3 regions of the Thermostichus sp. OS-CIW-31 genome follow, and region 3 is predicted to be linked to each of the others. Evidence: riboswitches for the same ligand, from Rfam matches in the RefSeq annotation. Region 3 holds a riboswitch; each other region holds the start of a gene.
What was found. A riboswitch is a leader RNA that binds a small molecule or an ion and turns the genes downstream of it on or off. The one in region 3 is predicted to bind cobalamin.

Region 1 (7,765 bases), on a different contig from region 3:
TTCGGGCCTGTTTTGTTCTCTGGTAGAGCAGAGCAGGCTCAGGGCTACTGAAAGCCCGCTCCGTACCGCTTAGCGGTCGGAGCCGGGTAGTTTACGTTCTTGGTGGCCACTTCCAACACGATCTTGCCCACCTCGGTGTTGCTCAACTTGCCGGCAGCGGTTTTGTAGGCCCAGATCGCCTGCTGTTCCAAGTCGATGGCGGCGTTGAGAATGGCGATGTCGGCAGTGTTGGACTGAGCGGCACCGGGCAGGCTGCGCAATCCAATTGCTCCACCTACGCCCGCCAGCAAACCAGCCAACAACAAGCTGCGGCGGGAAGTTGCAGGGCTGGGATCCCATTCGGCGGCCAATTGAGGCAGAGCGAAGGGAGTCTTCGAAGTTTTCATCTTAAGTCTCCTGTCTCGAAAGATGGCAACCAACCTTCAGGGACTTGCTCTGGGTCGGGCAATTCCCTCTCGGCCTGGTCTGATGGGAATACGCCGCTGATGCCACGGCGGATGCCTGGGGGAAAAGATTTGGATTGTGTGCTCAGCTTTTGGGCTGGGCTATTTTGAAAGTTGGATTTCACTGGGGACAAGCGTTCGGTCGGTAGTGTCGTTAGCCATCCATTCGATTCTGGGCGTGAACTTACACATTGCTCTGCCGGAGGCCAGCCTACAGAGCTACGCCACCTGGATTGAGGCGCGTATTCGGGAGAGTCAGGGCGCTCAGGTGGTTACCTGCAACCCGGAAATGATCATGCAGGCGCAGCGGGATCTGGCCTTTGCCCAGGTGCTGCAGGCAGCAGAGCTGGTGATCCCCGATGGCATTGGGGTGGTGTGGGCTTTGCGACGGCAAGGGATCCGCGTCCAGCGGGTGCCGGGGATCGAGCTGGCAGAGGCCCTGATCCCGTTGGCGGCAGAACGGGGGTGGCGCTTGGCCCTGGTGGGGGGAAGGCCGGAAGTCAACCGGGCAGCGGTTCGACATTGGCAAGCCCAGTTTTCTGGTTTGACCATTTGGGGCTACCACGGCTACTTTTCTGGCAACGAAGAAAAAGAGCTTCTGCAAGCTCTCCAGGAATTTCGACCGCAACTGGTGTGGGTGGGGCTGGGATCCCCGCGGCAGGAGCTGTGGATCCAAAAGTGGCGTCCCCTTTTGCCCCAAGCCATCTGGATGGGGGTGGGGGGCAGCTTGGACATTTGGGCCGGCCAAAAACGGCGAGCGCCCCGTTGGTGGCGTGACCATCACCTGGAATGGTTGTATCGTCTCTATCAGGAACCCTGGCGCTGGCGACGCATGTTAGCTCTGCCCAGCTTTGTCTGGCGAGTGCTGTGGGATCCCTCTTCTCGTTTGCGCCCCTAGTCTGCCGGCGCTCTCTCCCTCCTCTGTCTAGGCGCTTACTATGGTGATCGGTCAGCACATCGGCTATCCTCCTCGCTTACACCGTTGGGCGGGTACGGCTCCGACCCCTCATCCCCCTGCCCCAGCCCATCCAGAGGCCACCCTGGGCTTTTACAGCAGCACCCAATCCGGATCCCTGCAAGCCCCGGCCAGCATGGTGTCCTTGCGGGGCGTGAGCAAGGTCTTTCCCAACGGCAACTTAATTTTTCAGGATGTGAACTTGGAGGTGCGCCGCGGCGAGTTTGTGTTCGTAACTGGGGTCTCCGGGGCGGGCAAGTCCACCCTGCTGCGGCTACTCTACGGGGCGGAACAGGCCACCGAGGGCACGGTCATCGTCGATCAAGTCTGTCTCTTTTCTTCTGAAGGGCGGCGGCGACCCTATCGCATCCCACCTCGTCCTCTGGCTATGTTGCGGCGGCGCTTAGGGGTGGTCTTCCAAGACTATCGCCTTTTGGCCAACCGCACCCTGGCGGAAAATGTGGCCTTTGTGCTGCGCGCCCAAGGGCTATCCCCCGCAGAAATCCGCCGTCGCATCGGGCCGACCTTGAAGATGGTGGGGCTGACCGAAAAGCGAGATCACTTTCCCCATGAGCTTTCGGGGGGAGAACAGCAGCGCCTCAGCCTGGCCCGGGCCATTGTCAACATGCCGGTGTTGCTGCTGGCGGACGAGCCAACAGGAAACCTAGATCCGGAAAACTCCCTCTTGGTTCTCCAGATTTTGGAGCGGCTCAATTCCTTTGGGGTGACCGTCATCATGACCAGCCATGACCCCTATCTGGTGGAGCGGGCCGGCCACCGGGTGGTGCGCATGGAGGGAGGGCGCCTGTATGATCTGCGCTGAGGGGCTACCGGGATCCCTACTTTGCTCTTCACAAGCTTTTTGAGATCCCGGAGAGCAGCTTTGCCGGTTGCATCAGCAGACCGTAGGCCCTAAGCCAGCCGCATCAGCACAACAGCGGCACCGCCCGCGGCGACTTGTCAAGCCAGCCCGACCAGTTACATCAGCGGGTCGTGGGCCTTACTCGCGCAGACCCTCAGGTTGGGTTTCCAGAAGCTCCTCCCCTAGCTGATGAGCGGCAGCCACCATATTTTTCAGTGCGGGGATCACCTCCTCCCAGCGGCGGGTCTTGAGGCCACAATCGGGATTAACCCAAGTTTGCTCCACAGGCAAGTGGGCCAGTCCTGTGCGCAGCTGCTGCAGGATTTGCTCAACGCTCGGCACCGCAGGGCTGTGGACATCGTAAACGCCGTTGCCCACCTGGTGACGATACCCAGCCTGGGCAATTTGCAGCAGGGTTTTGTTGTTGCTGCGGCTGTTTTCAATGGAAAGCACGTCGGCATCCAGCCGCTCAATGTGCTCGATGATGTCCCCAAACTCTGAGTAGCACATGTGGGTGTGAATCTGGGTTTCCGGCTTGGCCCCGCCGGTAGCTAGGCGAAAGGCATCCACTGCCCAGCTGAGGTATTCTGGCCAGCGTTCTTTTTTCAGAGGTAGCCCCTCCCGCAGTGCCGGCTCATCCACTTGCACCATCACCGCTCCAGCCGCTTCCAGATCTGCCACTTCGGCTCTCAAGGCCAGGGCAATCTGCAAAGCCTGCTCCCGCCGGGGAATATCAACACGGGGAAAGGACCAGTTGAGCATAGTCACTGGCCCCGTGAGCATGCCTTTCACCGGCTTTTGGGTGTGGGACTGGGCTACTTGGAATTCCCGCACTGTCATGGGTTGGGGGCGAACCACGTCGCCGTAGAGAATGGGAGGGCGCACGCAGCGGCTGCCGTAACTCTGCACCCAGCCGTGTTCAGTGAAGGCAAAGCCTTCCAGCTTCTGGGCAAAGTACTCCACCATGTCGGTGCGCTCAAATTCCCCATGCACCAACACATCCAGGCCAATCTCTTCTTGAATGCGGATGCACTTGGCAATCTCAGCGTCAATGGCTGCTTCGTACTCCGCCTGCGAAACCTCCCCTCTTTTGTACTTAGCTCGCCACTGCCGCACCTCTGGAGTTTGGGGGAAGGAGCCAATGGTGGTGGTGGGCAAAGGTGGTAGCTGAACCTGCCGACTTAGGCGCTGCTCGTAGGGCAGGAATCGCTCGAAGTCCTGGAGCTTGAGGTTGGCCAAAGCCTGGCGCACTTGGGGGTTGGGGGGGCTAAACTGCGCAAAGCTCTGCCATTGCTGCTGGATTTCCGCCTGCTGGGCAGCAGTGTCTTCGCCGTTGAGGGCTCGCGCCAGGAGAGCTACTTCGGCCAGCTTCTGTTCGGCAAAGCTGAGGACATTTCTGAGGGGTTCCGGCAACTGGGCTTCCAGAGCAGCGTCGTGGGGCACAAATTGCAACGAAGCGGAAGGCTGCACCCGTAGGTTGGGAGCTACCCCCTGCAGCTCCCGCAGGCTGGCCAAGACGGTCTCAGGCTGAACCTTCCAGACATTCCGAGCGTCCACTACGCCAGCACCTAGGATCTGGTCAGCCGGAAAGCCATAGGTTCTTACCAGATCCAGGGTGTGGCCACGGGTAAAGTCAAGGCTAATGCCGGCCACCGGCAGTTGCACCACCCAGGGGTAAGTCTCCCCCAGGTCATCGAAGTAGGTGACCAAGTGGACAGGGATCCCGGCGGTTGCCAACTGGCGGTAGCTCATTTCCACAGCTTCCCGCAGGCCACTTCCCTGGCTGGTAACCAAAATGGGATCGTGAATCTGGACTTCTGGGATCCCCAGCTGTTTTAACTCCTGGAGGAGATCCCGGTACAGAGGAAGGAGCTTTTCCAAGTCCGCCCGCAGATCCCCAGATCGCTGGCTAAGGCAGAGCAAAGTCACTGGACTGAGGACAACGGGGCTGGTGCGCTCCCCTAGGATCCCTTGGGCCCGCCGAACTCTTTCCAAAAAATCCCCAAAGTTAGGACTGGGATCGGCTTCCGGCTCAATTTCGGGTACCAAGTAGTGGTAGTTGGTGTCAAACCACTTGGTCATTTCCAAAGCCGGCAGGCCCTCCCGCCCCCGCGCCATGGCAAAGTAGCGGTCTAAACCCGACAGGCCTCGGAACCGAGAGGGGATCAGCCCCAGCCAGGTGGCCCAGTCCAGTACATGGTCGTAGAGAGTCTGATCCCCTACCGCAATGTGATCAATCCCAGCTTGTAGCTGAGTCTGCCAGGCTTGAGTCTCCAAATCCCAAAAGGTAGCCAGCAGAGCCTCTGACCCTAGGGCACCACTCCAAAAGCCTTCCAAAGCTTTTTTGAGCTCGCGGCGCTTGCCCATGCGGGCATACCCCAATGTCATGGTTTGTGCAGTCATGTTGTGTGCCATCCCAAATACTGAGTTTTCTAATTTTCCTGCGTTCAATTCGCCCTCAACTGGGATCCCGCCCGCCAAGGAAGAAACCGGCTGTTCCTCTCTTGCCTCTGGAACCCCAACAAAACACTGCCTTTTGCGCAAAAAAGATACTCAACGCAGCCAGCGATCGCAGTGGCTACTTGCCAGCCACCAATTGAAGTCAGGAAGCCTGACATCTCACTCTTTCCTTCGCGTAGGCGGGCTGTAGATCTTGATAGATCTTGGTGCAACAGCACCCAAAATTTACTCTCTCCCGGCCAACTGGCTCAGAGTCTTGCTTGGGTTCTTGGACTTATTTCTACTGCTGAGGAGTACCGAAAGCTTGTGGGAGCAACGCCGGGAAAATGCTCAGGATAACGAAAGCAGAAACGAGCTAAAGCCAAGACAGTTACCATCTGTACCTCGCAGATGTTGTGAAGTTTAGAAAAACCATCGGCGGGCATTCTGACTGACACGGTTTTGGGGGACAAGATCTGGATCGGCAGCGAATGACTCTAGAGATTTGCTGCAGAACTTCTCCTAAACCGGATCACAGCTGCGGGACAGCGGCAGATTCTCACTGCTCTTTCCCCGTTTCCTCTGGCGGCTGATCCCCGTCAGAACCGATAGCTGAGCTACATCGTATCACGGAGTTCAGAGACGGGAGTAGAGTGCTTCAATCATCACCAAGCCAGCAGCCTTTGGAGCTACCAGACCTCACCTTTCACCCAGCGGTCTTGCAGGAAGTCATCGGAATCCTCTAAGCATCCTCCCCCCCTGCATTGCTCTCAAGATAAGGCAGTGATAGCTTAGCTGCCATAAGTCTTGTCCAGGAGGCAAGGGGGTTTGCTCCTTTTTGCTTTGCTGAAAAAGCGACAGATCGGGGTTTCTATGGCATCAAGCTTAAAAGTAACTGTGTGGTCTGTGGGCCTCTTCTTGCTGAGCCAGATGTGGGCTGGATGCGCTCAGAATGCTGCTGAGCGGACAGCTTTCGATCCAAAGCTAGCAGGATCCAGCGATCAAATCGTGCTGGCCATTGGAGGGGAAAGGGAAGAAGGATTTGATCCCACCCTGGGCTGGGGACGTTACGGTTCGCCTTTGTTCCAAAGCACTCTGCTGCGGCGGGACGAGAACCTTGAGATTGTAAACGACCTGGCGACTGGCTACACTGTCAGCCAAGATGGCCTAACCTGGACGGTAACCCTACGAAAGGATGCAGTCTTCTCCGATGGAAAACCTGTCACAGCAGCGGACGTGGCTTACACCTTTAACCAAGCAGCTCGGAGTGGTGGTCTGGTCGACCTAACCGCCCTAAAGGAAGCAGTAGCTATCGACACTCATACGGTGGAGCTGCGGCTGCAAAAACCCCAAAGTACTTTTGTCAACCGCCTTATCACCTTGGGTATCGTGCCTCAACATGCCCACGGGCCTGATTATGCTCGCAAACCCATTGGCTCTGGCCCCTACCGACTGGTGCAGTGGGATGAGGGGCAACAACTGATTGTGGAGGCAAATCCCTTATATTACGGCCAGACTCCTGGCATTCGGCGGCTGGTTTTCCTTTTCCTGGAGGAGGATGCAGCCTTTGCAGCAGCCCGAGCCGGACAGGTACACGTGGTTAGCGTGCCTCAGTCTTTGGCTAAGCAAACTGTTGAGGGCATGAAGCTTCACGCCATTCCCAGTGTGGATAACCGAGGGCTGATGTTCCCCTTTCCCCCTAAAACCGGTGCGACAACCCCAAAGGGATACCCCATCGGCAACGATGTGACTTCTGACTTGGCGATTCGCAAGGCGGTCAACTTCGCCATTGACCGACAGGCGCTGGTGGATGGAGTCCTAGAAGGCTACGGATCCCCTGCCTATGGCCCAGTCAGCGGTTTGCCCTGGGAAGAGCCGACCGCCAAGATTGAGGACAACAATCCAGACCTGGCCCGTCAGATTCTAGCTGAGGGAGGCTGGAGCGATAAAGATGGGGATGGGGTAGTGGAAAAAAACGGGCTGCGGGCTGAGTTCACCGTGCTCTACCCGGCCAACGACAGTATTCGCCAAGCCCTGGCCCTAGCTGTTGCAGAAATGCTGCGGCCTGTGGGCATCCGATTCAATGTCGAGGGCAAAAGTTGGGATGACATCACTCCGCTCATGCACAGCAACGTGGTGCTGTTTGGCTGGGGCAGCCATGACCCAACTGAGGTGTACAACCTCTACCACAGCAAAGCGGCCCAGGGGGGATTTTTCAATGCCGGCTACTATGCCAACCCGTTTGTGGATCGAATGCTGGATCTGGCTATGGAGGCCCCCTCTGAAGCTGAAGCTATCCCCTTCTGGCGGGCAGCCCAGTGGGATGGAAAGCAAGGCTTTACTGCCAAAGGAGATGCAGCCTGGGCTTGGTTGGTAAACCTGGATCATACCTACTTTGTCCACGAGTGCTTGGATATAGGCCAGCCGCAGGTACAGCCTCATGGCCATGGTTGGCCAATCACAGCCAACATCACCCGTTGGAAATGGACGTGCAACTGAGGTCAGTTCTGCTGTTTCTGGCTTATAAGCTGACTCGGCTGGGGTTGCTGCTGGCGGCTGTGGCAGTCCTGACGTTTGCCCTGCTCAGCTTCTCCCCTGTTGATCCCGTACAAGCCTATGTAGGGGCCGACATGCTGCAGATCAGCCCAGCCCAACGAGACCTGATTGCCCAGCGTTGGGGGCTGGATCAGCCCATGCTGCTTCGCTTTGGGAACTGGCTTGGGCAGATGGTTCAAGGCAACTGGGGCACCTCAATGGTGTTCAATCAGCCAGTGGTGCAGGTCATTCAACAGCGGTTTGAGCTATCGCTGCCCTTACTGGCAATTGCCTGGCTGCTTTCCGGTTTCCTGGGAGTGGGGTTGGGGGTTTTGGACGCAGCGTTTCAGGGCACTTGGGTTGACCGCGGTATTCGTCTTTACGCCTACACCCTCGCCTCTTCTCCCCCTTTCTGGGTGGCGCTGCTACTCTTGATCGCGTTTTCGGTAGAGCTGGGTCTAACACCTATCTGTTGCGCCGCGCCACCTGGCGCGTTGGCGGAGGAGGTGACTTTTTGGCAGCGCTTACACC
Region 2 (7,765 bases), on a different contig from region 3:
CCCCGAGTAGCACCCCGCTCCAAAAGACCCTCGATGTAGGTTAGGGCCAAGGCGGCGCCATCAATCTTCAGCTCACATACATATTCCAGCTCTCCCTCTGTCCTGCTGTCGGGAACAGGGGCACGGCCCAAAACTCGCAGCAGGCGCTCTTGCCACTCCTCCAGTTCTTCTGGGTTGAAAGCGTTTTCCAAACTGTAGAGGGGGATGCGGTGGAAGACGGTGGGAAAATGCTCTGCAGGTTTTTCTCCCACCCGCTGAGTAGGGCTATCGGGGGTGACCAGTTCAGGGTAAGCCCGCTCCAGCTCTTGCAGCTCGCGGTAAAGGCGGTCGTAAACGCTGTCTTCCAGGATGGGCGCATCGTGGACATAGTAGGCAATGCTGGCCTTCTGCAGCAGGGTGCGCAGCTCGCGGGCGCGTTCTTCCAACTTGGGATCCATAACTCCTTGGGTGAGCAAGGTCTACCCCTAGGTTAGGGCTCCTGAGGAGCCAATAAGTAGGAGCCGATATTCTCCAAGCTGGGAGGATGTAGGAAGGGGATGGTCAAGATGGCCTGCTGGGAAAATGGCTGGGGGAGCTGGGCCAGAAGAGTCTGGTGACGACGGCGGAGGGCCTCTCCAAAGGGGGTAGAATCCTCCAACCACACCCGATTGAGAACGGCGTAGGGATGAGGGATCCCCAAAGCATCCAGTTCCGCCAAGAGACGCTCGGTTTCCGCCAGAACTGCTTGCTCGGGGTTAAAGACGGGGATAAAGGTAACAAACTGGGGATCCTGGAGCTGCTGCCGGAGCTGTCGCACCTGGGCCAAGAGCTCCCGCATCCGCTGCGCCCATTCCGGCCTGCCCACCACATCCCGATATTTCAGCCACAGCTTCAGGGCCAAGCTTACCCAGCCCTCCAGAGCCTGGGGCATCTGCAGAAACCGCAGGAGATGCCCTGTGGGGGCCGTGTCCAGCACCACCAGGTCGAACTGCCCGCTCGTCTCCTGTCGGAGAACACTCAACAGGGCCATCACCTCATCCAAGCCGGGTGGGGGCATCTGCAGCAGTTGCCGCCACGCCTGCGGGTCGTATTGGACTTCCACCCCTGCCGTCCCCTCCCCCGCCAAGATGGCCGCCACCTCCTCCAGGTAATCCTGCCGGAATTGCTCCAGCACCGCCGCCGCATCGACCTCCTGCCCCAGCAGGTTGGGCAGCAGGGGAATGGGATCCTGACCCAGTTTTGTCTGAAACAGATCCCCCAGCGAGTGAGCCGGATCGATGGAGACCAGCAACAGCTGCTTGTCGGGATGGCGCTTGGCCAAGTTCCAAGCCAGGGCCCCGGCCACCGTCGTCTTGCCCACACCCCCTTTGCCCCCCACCAACACCAGTCGGATCCCTTGGGTCAAAAAATCCGGTAGAGCCGGGATCCCCCTGAAGGAAGGGAAGAGGGTAGAGAAGGGAGACTCTCTCTCCGCTCTCTGCTCTGGGATCCCTTCCAACTGCAGCAGCACCTCTGGCAAGGGGCGAAGCTGCTGCACCAGCTCATCCAGGGCCGCCAACCCAACCGGCTCCTGCAGTTGATAAGGACAGACCCAGATAGAGTATCCGGGCAGCTCCTCCTGTAGGGCTTTGAGCACACGCCGCTGTTCCTGTTGCCGCGCCGAGTAGAGAGGAGAGGGGAGAGCAGCGGGCAGCGAAGGTTGGCTGTTATTCTCTCTTGCAAGCAGCACCTGATTGACCAGAAGACCGCCGATGGGCACGCGTCGGTTTTGCAGTTGCTGACAAAAGCGGCGGGTTTCCGCCACGCTCAACTGCTCCGGGATCATCACCAGCCAAGCAGAGGTGCTCTCCGGAGTGGTCAAGCGGGCTTTGCCCCCCTCCAGTTCCCTCTGCAACTGGGCCAAAAACGCATCCGCCTCATCCGGTCGATAGGTGCCTGTCAGGGCTTGGGCGATTTCCCGGTGCTTGGCCTGAAAGGTGGCAAACACAGCCAGAAGATTATCCAAAAAGTCGGGCAGCTCCAACAGCCGCAGGGTGTGCCCGGTGGGGGCCGTGTCCAAGATAACGGTATCCACCTCCTCCCTCGCCAGCAGCCGGTTGACCTCCAGAATGGCCATCAGCTCATCCACCCCCGGCCACGCCAAATCCCAGATCGGCAGCAGATCCTCTCGGCCAAACCAACTGCCCCGCTCGGCAATGAGCTCCAGGGCCGGCCCATAGGTTTGCCGAAAAGACCGCAGCAAAATCTCCGCTTGCAAAGCCCGCACCTGTAAATTGGGGCGATCCGGCAAGGGTTGGGCCACATCCGTAACCGAGATTTGCAGCACGTCCCCCAACGAGTGGGCGGGATCTGTGGACATCAGGAGCAGACGGCGCTGGGGATCCACCTGGGCCAGTTGGCGAGCCAGCGCGCAGGTCAAGGTTGTTTTGCCCACTCCTCCCTTGCCGCTGAACAGCAAGAGGCGTTGGGAAGCCAAGAGCAGAGGATGGCAGGAATGCTCCTCACTGTTAACGCGACTGAGTTGCAAAGGGATCCCCTCCCACATAGGTCGCCCCTATTTTGGCCTGGATCCCTCTTGGGGATGTTCCAGATCACTGCAAAGGTACTCCGCACCGCTGACGGGATGGGAAGAGCTTGTACGGGAGCAGCTCACCGCAGTTTCCCCTCTCCCAGCCACACCCGGCGACGTCCTCTGTCCCACACCAGCAGCGCGTGGATCCCAATCCAAAGTCCTGTCCACAGCCAGTTGTGCAACCAGATTTTGCCCAGGATGGGCAGGGTCAGGCCCTCCGTTCCCCCCAAAACCAGGCCGGCTGCCAAAATCAGCCCTTCAAAAGCCAGAAACCCCAAGATGAGCATGGCCGGGATCCAGAGATAGTTCAGCAGCAGTTGCCTTGGCCGAAGCGGCTTGGACTGAGAAAACAGAGGTCGGTAACCGCCAGCAAGAGCAATCCCCACCGTGCCGATCCCCAGCACCAACCCCCAGGCAAACGAATCGGGAGTGCGGGGATAGTTGTGCCAGGTGTAGCCAAAGATTTGGTTGGCCAGCCAAATCATCAAAGCACTAATGGCTGCCCTTTGGCGGGTTAAAGTTGTGCCTGCAACAATACCAACAGTTACAAAAGGAAGGGTACATGTATAAGCAATATTGCTGAGACAGCCGACGGTGGTAAACAAGCTGGGCCAGAACCAGCCTCGGGCCAAATCTTGAGCAGCTTGTATCCAAAGTGGGGCTGGGATTAAGCGGCGAGAGCTGGGAATGGGGATAGGTTGAGCACTCGATTGCAGGCCAATCATGCTTTAATCTCCTGGAAAAAGGTGGTCTTTCAGAGGACAGCCATTAAGCAAATGCTCAAAAACAATTTGTCGAGCTACTTGGGGAGTAACCCGCTTGTACCAGGTGCAATCTCCGGAGTAAAAAACCACCGGCCCCTGTTGGCAAACTTCCAAGCAGCCTGAGGTGATAACCTGTACGTCTAGGTTGGCTTCTCGAAGGGCGGATTCCAGAGCTTCTACAACCGGTTGGTAGTTGCGGGAAGGATAACAACGGCTGGAACGACAAACAGCAAGGTAGGGACGTTTAAGAGGGTTATCCTCATAGGGGATCCGCTCTTTCCCCTGCACATAGATGGCGCGGATGCGCTCGTAAAGAGAAAGCTTTTGGTAATCTGCTTTGCCTTCCGGCAGGTAGTCTTCCTCTGGACCCAAAAAGGGGCTGGGCAGAAAAATCTGCAGCAAAGACTCTTCTGCTCCATTCCAGAATTGGATCCCCCACATGCGGGGCTGACCTTGGGGATTGAGGCGCCGGTAGAGAGCAGCACGGCTAACCAATCTTTTGCGGCGCAGCTCGGGTGGGGTCTTGCGATGGGGGCCGCCTTGGTGCTCCTCCAGGCACAAATGCAGGTGCCAAGTTTCGGTGGCAACGGTTAGATAGCCATCGTAGAGCACGCACAAAGCTGGAGGTTTCTTGAAAGCCAGCTCCAGCACCCCGCCTTCCGCCACATGGCCCACCTGGATCTCGGCCCAGTGCTCTTGAAACAGCTCGTAGAGCAACGGCCCCAAGCAGTCGATGTGGGCAGGGATCCCTTCATAAAGGGTTGTCCAACCCGTCAGAGAAACTTCCTGCCAAGCTTGATGGAGGGGGGTTATCCAGGGGGTAAAAGTGGCCATGAGAAAGCTCCTCAGTGCAGTGGTGGAATACGAGCAATCACCCCTTTTTTGAGAGGGCGCTCGGCCCAGGGTAGGATCCCATCTGACTTGGTGAGGTAGAGCTCTGCTGTCTGCAGAATGAGATCCACATCTTTTGGATCGAGATCTCCAAAAACATAGGTCATCTTTTGAGGTGCTGCCAACGCAACGACACAAGCATGGCTGCAGCCGCTCATACAGGCAACCGGCTTCAGGGTCAGTTGAGGATTGAGGGTTTGAGATTGCAGGGCAGACAGCAGCATTTCTCCCTTGCTAATCCCTTCTTTTTGGCCGTTAACCCACCGAGATCCGCAAGTGACACAAACCCAAAGACAATGGCTGCTGGGTTGCTGGGCAGCGCTGCCAGCTTGGATGGGCAACTGGGAAGTTGATCGAGACATGGTGCTCCTTGATATAGTCATAGGTTTCTGTCCAAGCAAAGGGTGTGAGAAGAGGCAAAGACGATCTCAATGTCTTGGCCAAGGATTCAGCAGTGAGTTAGACAGCTAAAAGTCAGCCTCAAGTCGCTCTAAAATTGGCCCCTTAAATTAAGCCGAACGGTGCGACCCACTCCGGGGTAGCCGGGGAAAACCTCATATTGCTCATCCAGCAGGTTATCAACCCCCACTTCTAGAGCGAGATTTTCTGCTACCGGGATCCCTCCCCGCAGAGCCAGGTTGGTGTAGCCGGGCAGAGATTGGGTATTGGCGTTGTTGGTAAAGAAAGTGCCAATGTGATGCAGGAAAACTGAGGCATACCGATCCTCTGCATCGCGGTAGCTCAGGCCCAGGTTGAAGCTGTCTGCTCCCACGAAGGCTAGCTGTTTGCCAACCGCTTTGGGATCCAGCGCCGAGCGGATGATGGGATCGTTCAGGGTGTAGTTGGCAAAAAGAGTCCAGTTTTCCCCCAATCGCAAATCCAGGGCTGCTTCCAAGCCCGTGTATTCCACGAGCTCAATGTTTTCGTAGGTTCCCCTGCGCGGGCCAGTGCTGACAAAGGTAATGCCATCGCGGATGCGGTTATGGGCAAAGGTCAAGCGCAGTAGGCCAAAATCTCCCAAAGCCTGATCCAGGCCAATGTCAAAACTCTCTCCCCGCTCCGGTCGCAAATTGGGGTTGCCGTCGACTTCAAAAAAGCCGCGCAGCCGAAAGAACAGGTTTGAGATCAAGGGGGTGCGAAAGCTGCCGGCATAATTGGCCCTCAGGGTGGTGCCTTCTGCCAAAACCCAGCGGATCCCTGCGGCAGGAGAGGTGGCCGAACCGTTGACCAGATTGCTCGAATCTTGGCGAACACCTAAGTTGAGATAAAAGTTGGGCTGTGGCCTGTAATCCAGGCGGGCGAAGAATGCCCCCTGATTCACAGTATTGTCATAGTTGACGTTGGTGGATCCCCTGGCAAAGGAGAAGGTGGTGTTGCGAGCTGAAATGGATCGGTAGTCTGCTCCTAGAGTAAGCTCCAGGTTTTCAGCAGCCTTCCAGGTGTATTGCAGTTGGGATCCCCACCCCGTTCGCAGGATCTCATCCCGGGATCCCTGGCTTTGTGGGGCGCTGAAGCGATAGTTGAGGTCGTCAAAAAATACCCTGGCTTGCAGGGATCCCCTCTCTTGATCCCACAGCCAACTGAGATCTAACAGCAGGTCGTTGGTGTTTTGCCCTGCATCGGGGGAGGGAAACTCGGTGCTGCCGGGCACCTGAAACGCTTTATTGAGATAAAGGGCATTTCCTGTTAGGACCTGGCCTTCTGCCAGTTGCCAGGTGAGTTTGGCTTGTAGGTTGTGGTACTCCACTGCCGAGTTCTCCCGCCTGCCTGCTTTGCCCAAACGCCTAATTTCAAAAGGAAAGTCGTTGTTGCTCTGCAGACGGCGATAGCTGACCACCCAGCCCAGATCCTGCACCTGGCCGCGGTTCTGGATCCCTTGCTCATTGAGGCCGTAGCTGCCGATAGCCGCTTCCAGCACGGTCTCGGATCCCGGCTTTGGCTCCAGGGTTACGATGTTGATGACCCCGCCAACGGCATCGGAGCCGTATAAGGTGGAGCCCCCACCTGGAGAGATCTCAATACGCTCGACCACATCTGTAGTGATCTGAGACAGATCGAACCCGCCAAAAAAGCCCAGGTCGTTAATGGGGCGGCCATCCAACAGCACCAACACCTGGGCCGTTCGTCCTCCCCGCATAAACTGGGAGCTAAGGGCTCCCAACTGGGTTCCCGCCGTGCCGTCGCTGAGGATCCCGGGCAGGTAGCGCAGGGCCTCCTGAACGGTTCTTGCCCCTTGCTCTCGAATTTGCTGGCGGGTAATGACGTAAACCGGGCGGGAAGAATCCCGCAGCAAACCAGGACGGCGAAAAGGTGTGGTGACGGGTTGATTTAAAATCTCGGCGCTAACACCGGTTTCCAAAACCTCTTGAGCTGAGGGCGGGGAAGCTGCCGGCTGCGCCCACGCTGGGATCCCCAAAACAAGACCCCCCAGCGCCAGGCTGAGACCTAGAATGGGATTCATTTTCTTTCTTGAAGCTCCTGATTCCGTGCGACGCGGAAGAAATGCGAGCCAGAACCGCAGGCGGGCATCCTGACTGAGGGCATGGGTCTAGCCCAAGCCCATCACAGTTGCGGCACAGCGCCGGATTTGCACCGGACTTTCCCCTTTACATGCCCTGGCTGATCCCCAGGACAACCTGTCGGTACAGCTTTCTCTGCGATTGCTCCGAAAAAGCCGTGCTAGGCATCATACATCCCCTGCTCTGGAGTTCCTATCCTGCCAGGGGGGATGTCATCTCCAGGGGTGAACAGGATCCCAACGGCAATCCCAGGGCTTTGGATGGGCCACATCCCACCAACTTAGAAAACCTGGGCCAGACTTCTTCTTTGCTTTGTAAGCAGTTAAAGAGTAGCCCACTACTATTCCAGATCCTGAGGCCCAGGGATCCCTTAGCCTTTTAGAGAACAGAGCATGACTCTAGTCAATAATAAGCTCAACCATACTGAAAATAATGTATAATATGCTCAGTACGGATTACTACCAGTTGATCTTTCTGTTTACTTTCGAGTCTGCCAACATGGTAGCCAAAGCAAAGCAGAAAATTGGTAGTAAGACGACACGGAAACTGCGCTTTGGGTATTCTACTCAAAGCTTTGCGGGATACCGCCATTCTGGTTGGAAACAAACAGAATGCTATCGCTGCATAGTTGAACAGTGATGTTCAGCAGTGTTCAGCGTAAATGTATCAGATACGCTGAGACTTCACAAGACCCACAGCTTTTGGGAAAGCAAGATGGGGACGCTGGCCTAGCCGTCATGGGCGGGATCCGTATGAATTTAGTACCCAACCGGATAGAAAAGAGGGGCTTTTTCGATTTCTGGCAAAGCCGTTGCCTGGTGGGCTGGATCCGGCTCAACTTGGCTGGGAGAGGCAATCGGCACCTCGATCATCCGATCCGGTACCAGCGGCACCATTTCGGAGCGGTCGGCAATTTCCCGCAGAGAATTGGCAATGGATTCTTGAGTCAGCAGAAACTGTCGTTCGTTGCGCTGCATCTGCTGCCACACCTGGTAACGCTGGCTCCACCGGCTTTGGGTATGCACAGTCCAACTGTAAAG
Region 3 (7,765 bases):
CGATTGGTGCTCGGATCCCAAGCTTTGATGAGCTACGAGATCGAGAGTTTTCTCTATTTGCTCGAGCGGGCTCCGGAGCGGATCCCGGCTATTCAAATCGATATTCGCCGCCGCGAGCCAACGGGCTGGCTGGATATCACCTATTTGGATGAAGATTTGCGGATGGGCCGGGGCAGCGAGGGGAGTGTATTTGTCCTGAAACGGGTGAGTTGAGACTTCGGCTAGCCGGAGGGCTTAGAGGGTTCCGTTTCGGCTATTTTGTGAGATAGGTTTTGGGTTAGGGTGAAGCCTATTTCCTGTAGAACTTGCAAGGCGCGGTAGGACTCCCGCAAAGCTTGCAGCTCCTGTTGAGTTTGCTCCAGTTGCCGGGCTTTTTGCTCCTGTAAGAAGCGCAGCCTTTGATTTTCGGACGCCGTGCGACGCAGAACGTGCTTGAGTTTCTGCTTCTGCTGCTGAAGCCGAGTCCGCCTCACCTCCAACTGCTGCAGTTGGATTTCTTGGAGTTCCAGTTCTATTTTCAGAGTGGCGACCTGCATCTGGAGTTGGCGAAGTTTTTGGTTGAGCTCTGGCTCTGGTGTGGGTTTTGCCGACTCAGGGCTTGGGGAAGAAGGTGATGACAATTCTTGTAGGGGCTGCAACTGTTGGGCCTTGGCCTGCGAAGCTTGATCCTGGTGCTGCTTGCCCTGCAGTCTTACTTGAGTGTGTTCGCTTACTTCGGTTTCAGTTTCCGTCTGCTGCTCAGCTTGATCAAGAATTTGTCGATCGCGGATCTGGGTTTGAGGATCCTCGTCAACCGACTGCAAAGGGAGAGAATCCTCCTCGGGTTGCCGAGGGTTGCCGCCATAATCGGCGGGATCAAAGGGAGACAGAGCCGCTACCAGCGAGGCCCGAAAATCAGTCCAGGAGCCCGACTGCAGACCCATCTGAACCACCCGCCAGGCCCCATAGGAGGCCCCAGCGGCAGCCAGGATCCCAGGGATCCCGGCCAGGGAGAGGGAAACCTTGGGCAGGGTGGGCAGGATCTGATCCAGCAGCCCCACCACCAGAGCGAAGACGAAAATCCCGCTCCCCGCAGCAGCGGCACCCGAGACCCAAGAGGAGCGGGAAAACATCGTCATTGGCTTTTCGTTATCACAATCGCTAGAGCGGGAAAACCAGGTTCAAAAATGGCCTGTCTGCACTCAGTTTATCCCGCCAGCAGCCTCTGTTTCCCTCTCAGGGCACCTGCCATGCCCGTTGGTGGTAGCCCTCTAATTGGGCCCAGGGATCCCCAGCCGCTGCGTGGGTATGGCCGTGGTCGTGGTGAGGGTGGGAATGAGGATGGTGATGGGATCCGTGCCCGTGATGGTGGTGATGATGCTCGTGAGGATGGTGATGGGTATGCCCAGCTCTGACCTCTGCGCTCACGGCCAGGCGAAACTTGCACAGGTGGCAGTTCATTTGGGTTTGGCCCTGCAGGGCTTCCTGCTCCAGTTGCTGCAGGCTGTGCAGCACCGTATCCACAAGGCCCAATTCCGGCAGCATGAGCCAGTCGATTTCCGACTGTCGTTGTCGTTGTTGTTCCACTGCCGCCTCGATTTTTTTCACCAACACCCCCGTAAACAGAAAGTAGGGCAGCACGATCACCCGACGCGGATGCCAGGACGAGGCCCGCTCCAACCCCACAGGCAGGCGGGGATGGGTAATGCCGATAAAGCAGGTCTCCACAGCGGCAAACCCGGATCCTTCCCAAAGCAGCCGAGCCAGTTTACAGGCTTCGGCATTGGCCTCAGGATCGCTGGAGCCGCGACCCACAAATAGGAGCACGGTTTCTGCCTCTGGGATCCGCCGCGGTTGGGCAGCTATCAGAGCAGCCAATCGGTCTCGCAGCAGTTGCAGGATCTCGATGCGGATCCCCAGCGGCCCACCGTAACGAATGCGCAACTGGGGATAGAGGGCCTGCAGGCGATCCAGTTCCATCGTCACATCGAACTTGTTGTGGCGGGCCCCAAACAACAGCAGCGGCAGGACCACAATCTCTTGCCACCCTTGGGCAATACACTGCTGGATCCCTTGGGCGATACTCGGCTCCGTCAGCTCCAGAAAACAAGGGATCACCGGTCGATGGGGAGTGAGGGATTGGTAGACTTGGGCCAACTCCAGAAAGGCTTGCCGCCCTTCAGGGTCGCGGGATCCGTGGCCGATGAGCAACAGGGGCAGGGGGACAACAGGAGACTGCCCAACCGCAAGCGGAGGGGAAACACTGAGGGTATTCAACACAAAAAACTCCGTTCCTTGTGAATCGCAAGGGGTACAGGACAACGGCAGGTGGGTGTTCTGGCTGAGGGAGGGATCCCATCACAGTTGCGTCACAGTGGCGGACTTGCACCGCGCTTTCCCCAGTCTGCCTGAGCTTTTTAAGTTAGCTTGCCTCTTGCCATTCACCAAGCTCCCGGGGGGGATGTTCTTGTCTGCCAGAAGATAGCCCCGAGACATGAGCGGTACGGCAGACTCATGCTCAAAGGGCAGCAAAACTGTTGCCGCGCTAATCCCCCTTGCCCCTGGGAGAGGGCCTAACGCCGGCCCGCTGGTTTGGGGGGCTGAAAGTGTCGCAGGCGCAGGGCATTGGCGACCACCGAAATGGAACTCAGGGCCATTGCCGCCCCGGCCAGCATGGGGTTGAGCAGCCAGCCTGTGAAGGGATAGAGCGCCCCAGCAGCAATCGGGATCCCGAGCGTGTTGTAGATAAAGGCGAAGAAGAGGTTTTGGCGGATGTTGTTGAGGGTAGCCCGGCTGAGTTGAATGGCTGTGGCGACTCCCCGCAGATCCCCCGACATGAGGGTTATATCGCTGGCGGCCATCGCCACATCCGTACCCGTACCGATGGCGATCCCCACATCGGCTTCTGCCAGAGCCGGAGCATCGTTAATGCCATCTCCCACCATCGCCACCCGGTGTCGAGGTTGTCTTAGGCTGCGTATGTAAGCTGCCTTCTGATCCGGACGGACTTGGGCAATTACCCGCTGAATGCCTGCTTGCCGAGCAACCGCTTGGGCCGTGGTGGGGTTATCCCCGGTTAGCAGGATCACCTCTAGGCCCATCTGTTGCAGGTGTTGCACTGCCTCAGGAGAGGTGGGTTTGAGCGGATCGGCAATGGCCAACAGCCCCGCCAGGCTCTGGGATTGGGCTACGCCGATCACCGTTTTGCCCTGGCTTTCCCAGGTCTGAACCCGCTCTGACCAAGAGGGATCACAAGGGATCCCCATCTCCTGTAGCCAGCTCAGCCGACCGATGCGAATCCACTGATCTTCCACCCAAGCCTCTGCCCCACTGCCTACCCTTGCCTGAAAGTGCCAGGCAGGAGGGATCACAATTTTTTCGGCTTCGGCTTTCTGCACCACCGCCTGGGCCAAAGGGTGTTCCGAGTGCCGCTCCACTGCCGCTGCCAGGCGCAACACCGTCAGGGGAGAGGAGCCATTAGCCCAAATATCGGTGACGGTAGGGCGACCTTCAGTCAGGGTGCCAGTTTTGTCCAAGACCACCGTGCGCAAGTGGTGGGCCAATTCCAGGCTGTCGGCACTTTTCACCAGGATCCCCAATTCTGCCCCTCGTCCCGTGGCCACCAGGATCGAGGTGGGGGTCGCCAACCCCAGCGCGCAAGGGCAGGCGATGATCAGCACCCCAATTGTGTTCACCAAGGCCAGTGTCGGGTTATCGGCCAGCACCCACCAGAGCACAAAAGTTAGAACTGCCACCCCAATCACCGCCGGCACAAACCAGGAGGTGACCCGATCCGCCAACTGTTGAATCGGAGCTTTGGATCCCTGGGCTTCCTGCACCAGGCGCACGATCTGGGCCAGAACCGTGTCTTTGCCCACCCGCCGCGCCTCCATCACAAAGCTGCCCGTCTGATTCAGCGTTGCCCCAATCACCTCATCCCCCGCCGACTTGAGTACAGGCAGGCTCTCGCCGGTCACCATGGACTCGTCGAGGGTGGAGGATCCCTCTAGAATGACCCCATCCACCGGCACCTTCTCTCCGGGGCGCACTCGGATCCGATCCCCCACCTGCACTTCCCGAATCGGAATATCCTGCTCCACCCCATGGCGAATTACCCTTGCCGTTTTCGGTTGCAGCCCGATCAGCTTGCGAATGGCTTCGGAGGTTTGCCCCTTAGCCCGTTGCTCCATCCACTTGCCCACCAGAATCAGGGTGGTGACCACCGCCGACACCTCATAATAGACATCCGGGTGCAGTCCTTGCCGGTGAAAATAGTCGGGGAAAACCGTTGGGAAAACAGAATAGAAAAAAGCCGCGCTCGTCCCCAAGGCCACCAGCGTGTTCATATCCGCTGAACGCCGTTGCCAAGCAGCCCAGGCTCCCCGGTAAAAATGCCTGCCCACCCAAAACTGCACCGGAGCCGTCAGCAGCAACTGCAACCCAGGATTGTGCAGCCACATGGGAAAGCCCGGGATTTCCATTCCCAGCATCATCGGCAGGGATCCGATCACCAGCACCGTGCTGATGCCCACCCCCATCGCCACCTTCAGCTTCAATTCCCGTTCTGCGGCCCGTTGGGCGATCCGCTCTGGGTCTGTCGGATCGTCCAGCTGCCAATCCTCCTGGATAAGGCGCGCCCGATACCCCGCCCGCTCCACCGCCCGAATCAGCGCCTGCGGATCCACCAGCCGGGGATCCCCTTTGACGGTGGCCTGCTCACTGGCAAAATTCACGGATCCGGAGGATACTCCCTGCACCTGAGTGAGGGCCTGTTCGATGCTGCGGGCGCAGGAGGCACAGCTCATCCCTTGCAGGGCCAACTGCCAAGTGCCCTCAGGAGAAGGCGCAGAGGCCGATAGTGCACCCGATGACCCTTTATGGGCAGACATGGCAACACCTTGTTGATGAAACGACAGCTACTCTCCACCCTGGGCAGGGCGAAGGCAGCCATCTGTACAGAAATTCAAAACAGACGCCCGACCGTTCCCGGCCCAAAATTGACTAGGCCGGGGGATATCCCACCTGGGTGAGGGCCTGCCGCAAATCGCTCACAGACCGCCCAGAAGTAATCCGCACCTGTTTGGTTTTGGGATCCCCTTCCACCTGGGCCTGGGGATCCAGTTGCCGCACCGCTTGCGCAATGGTGTCCACGCAAGCCGCACAGGCCAGCTTGGGCACTGTCAAAACAACCTGCATCTTGGAAAACCCCCCCAATGCCACTGAAAGGATGCTAAACCTTACAGTGGGCTGGAAGGTCAAGAGGGAGGCTGAGGCTCGTCCATATTCCAGCGGTAGTCCACCTGATAGCCCCGCTGTCGCCACTCTTCCTCCAGTTGCACCTGTTGGGTGAGGGCTTTGCGCAGGGAGTTGATCAGCTCTTGCGTGCGGCCTCGGTTGCCAAAATCCTGTTCTTCCACTGCCGGAAAGGTTTGCCGCTCCAACACCCGCAGCAGAAATTCGTAGTGGATATGAGCCGGCACAGGAATACGTTTCATCGGTCTGAGCAATCCTTAGAGATCCATTGTTCTTAACAGAGATCCATATGATGGAGGGTTCTCATTCACTGAGATGACAACAGGTGGCGCACAGCTTGGCCGGGATCCGGCTGGGTCACCAGCGCTTCCCCCACCAGCACAGAGCGCACCCCCCAGGCCCGCAACTGCTGCAAATCGGCAGGGGTATGGATGCCGGACTCGCTGACCACAGGCAGATCGCCAAGGAGCTCCGAGTGGGCGGCCAACAGGTTGCGCGTTGTGTTTAAGTCCACCGCAAAGGTTCTCAGATCGCGATTGTTGATGCCAATGAGCACCTGCCCCCTGGAGTCTTGCAGTTGGGGCAAACGCAACACCCGCTGCAACTCTTGGGAAGTGTGCACCTCCAGCAGAGCTGCCATGCCCAATTGCCGAACCAGCTTGAGAAAATAGCCCAAGTCCGCATCCGAGAGAATGGCGGCAATCAAGAGCACCGCATCTGCCCCCAGGCTGCGGGCCCAGAGGATTTGGTAGGGGTAGAGGATGAACTCCTTGCAGAGGATGGGGATCCCTACTGCCTGACGGATCCGGCGCAGATACTCGCCGCTGCCCTGAAAGAACCGCTCATCCGTCAGCACCGAGAGGCAACTGGCCCCACCGGCTTCATAGCTCTGGGCAATGGCTACCGGGTCAAAGGGATCCCGCAGAACGCCGCGGCTGGGAGAGGCTTTTTTGACCTCGGCAATAAGGGAAACAGGGTGAGGCGACTGGGTGAGGGCCGCCACAAAATCCCGCACCGGCGGAGCCTGATCCAGTTGCCGTTGCAATTCCTTGAGGGGAAGCTGCTCCCGTTGCCGCTCCACCTCCTGCTCTTTATGCCAGACGATCGCTTCCAAAATGTGGCGCGGTTTGGCTTCCGGCGCTGTTGTCTGGTACACCTGAGAGGCTACGACCACCGGCGGGGCAGGAGAACGCCGACGAATAGAAAGCGGCTCACCTTGCAGCTCCATACAACCCCCGAACACAACTCTACACCACACCCTAGACTACTTTAGTGCTCGGCCAGCGGTTTGAATAGCTACCCCAGGCATCCCCAAAACTCATCTGGCGAAGGCGTTTTTTTTACCCTATGGTTGAGTCTAGAAAGGTGGTGTAGTCTTTATGCGCCTCGGCGAGCCATGTTCTGGCGGCCGTCCATTTTTCCCCGGCCAGGGGCAGTGGCTCGGTGGGGTCAAGGCTGGTGCTGTCCATGCTGTTTTAGAGGAGTTCAGGCGTGCTGTACCTAGCAGAGCTATCCAAGCCGATTGGATTTGCCAAGTCGTCTCTGCAATTGCTGGCCAAGCAGCAGCAGGACAATACCTGGGTGGCCGTGAACGAAGAATCCATTACTTTGGAAGGCCGCATCGCCCAGGAGGCTGGGCGCTTCAAGGATGGGTCATTGGTGCTGGCGGAAATCTCCGGCAACCGTCAGGTCGCCCGCATCAGCGAAGCCGCTCGCCAACTGGTGACCTATCTGCAAAACTTCAGCCAACTTCAGCTCAGAGCCCGCAGCCAGGAGGAGGAGATCGAGGTTTGGAAACAGTCCCTCACCTTTCAGGCCCATGAGCTTAAACGCCGCGAGATGGATCTGGCAGCCCAAGAAGAAGAGGTGCAGCGGCTGTATGAGCAATACAAGAGTGTGGAGGAAGATCGCAAACTTCTGGACAGCCTCAAAGAGGAACTGGCAGCCCAGCAAGCTTACTTAGCTGAACAACAGCGCCTGATCGGAGAGCAGCGGGAAGCTCTGAATCGGCAGCGGCAAGAGTTGGAAGCCCAGTTGCAAGAAGCTCGCTCCAGCCGCTTGGGGGAGGCAGAAGCAGCGCAGCTACAGGCTTTGATGCAACAGCTCCAGGAGAGTCTGCATCCGGCTGGGGATCCCTTGGCGCTTCTGCAAAGCTTGAAAAGCCACATTCAGCAGCAGCAGGAGCACTTGAATCAACAGATTGCCCAACTGGAAGCAGAACGTCAGCAGGCCCAGATCCGGCAAGACGAGCTGGATCGGGACTACCGCGCTTGGCAAGAACGCCACACCGCTTGGTGGGGATCCCGACAATCCCTGGAGCACAGCCAAGCAGAATGGCAAACTCGGCAGGGATCCCTGCGAGCCCATCAAGAGCACCTGCAGAGGATTCTCCAGCAGCTGCAATCTCAAGAGAGCCTATACCAGAAAGCCTCTCGTCTGGTGCAGGAGTACGACTTTATCGTCGATGGCAGCAGCAACGGCAGGGCTGGGGAGCCGGCGATCTCGGTCGAGGAGCTGGCGGCTTTGGTCAGCC

Region 1: it holds a riboswitch for cobalamin, as region 3 does, so the genes downstream of both, metE (5-methyltetrahydropteroyltriglutamate--homocysteine S-methyltransferase) here and ACVWY9_RS13165 (sirohydrochlorin chelatase) in region 3, are expected to answer to the same signal.
Region 2: it holds a riboswitch for cobalamin, as region 3 does, so the genes downstream of both, ACVWY9_RS06500 (TonB-dependent receptor plug domain-containing protein) here and ACVWY9_RS13165 (sirohydrochlorin chelatase) in region 3, are expected to answer to the same signal.

The regions. Positions count from the first base shown of each region.
Region 1 is NZ_JBSSDA010000011.1:25,056-32,820, reverse strand. Features, by position in the region: gene ACVWY9_RS08070 (RNA-guided endonuclease InsQ/TnpB family protein) at 1-73, shown strand, start outside; gene ACVWY9_RS08065 (hypothetical protein) at 45-386, opposite strand; gene ACVWY9_RS08060 (WecB/TagA/CpsF family glycosyltransferase) at 592-1,341, shown strand; gene ACVWY9_RS08055 (cell division ATP-binding protein FtsE) at 1,535-2,221, shown strand; gene metE (5-methyltetrahydropteroyltriglutamate--homocysteine S-methyltransferase) at 2,399-4,663, opposite strand; cobalamin riboswitch at 5,120-5,324, opposite strand; gene ACVWY9_RS08045 (ABC transporter substrate-binding protein) at 5,573-7,198, shown strand; gene ACVWY9_RS08040 (ABC transporter permease) at 7,183-7,765, shown strand, end outside.
Region 2 is NZ_JBSSDA010000008.1:49,607-57,371, forward strand. Features, by position in the region: gene ligA (NAD-dependent DNA ligase LigA) at 1-437, opposite strand, end outside; gene ACVWY9_RS06480 (ArsA family ATPase) at 470-2,506, opposite strand; gene ACVWY9_RS06485 (hypothetical protein) at 2,629-3,036, opposite strand; gene ACVWY9_RS06490 ((2Fe-2S) ferredoxin domain-containing protein) at 3,280-4,149, opposite strand; gene ACVWY9_RS06495 (DUF1636 domain-containing protein) at 4,161-4,568, opposite strand; gene ACVWY9_RS06500 (TonB-dependent receptor plug domain-containing protein) at 4,697-6,667, opposite strand; cobalamin riboswitch at 6,710-6,862, opposite strand; gene ACVWY9_RS06505 (hypothetical protein) at 7,484-7,765, opposite strand, start outside.
Region 3 is NZ_JBSSDA010000029.1:11,979-19,743, reverse strand. Features, by position in the region: gene ACVWY9_RS13175 (PAP/fibrillin family protein) at 1-213, shown strand, start outside; gene ACVWY9_RS13170 (hypothetical protein) at 222-1,118, opposite strand; gene ACVWY9_RS13165 (sirohydrochlorin chelatase) at 1,216-2,259, opposite strand; cobalamin riboswitch at 2,290-2,425, opposite strand; gene ACVWY9_RS13160 (heavy metal translocating P-type ATPase) at 2,553-4,868, opposite strand; gene ACVWY9_RS13155 (heavy-metal-associated domain-containing protein) at 4,981-5,175, opposite strand; gene ACVWY9_RS13150 (DUF5340 domain-containing protein) at 5,235-5,474, opposite strand; gene trpC (indole-3-glycerol phosphate synthase TrpC) at 5,540-6,460, opposite strand; gene hmpF (pilus motility taxis protein HmpF) at 6,724-7,765, shown strand, end outside.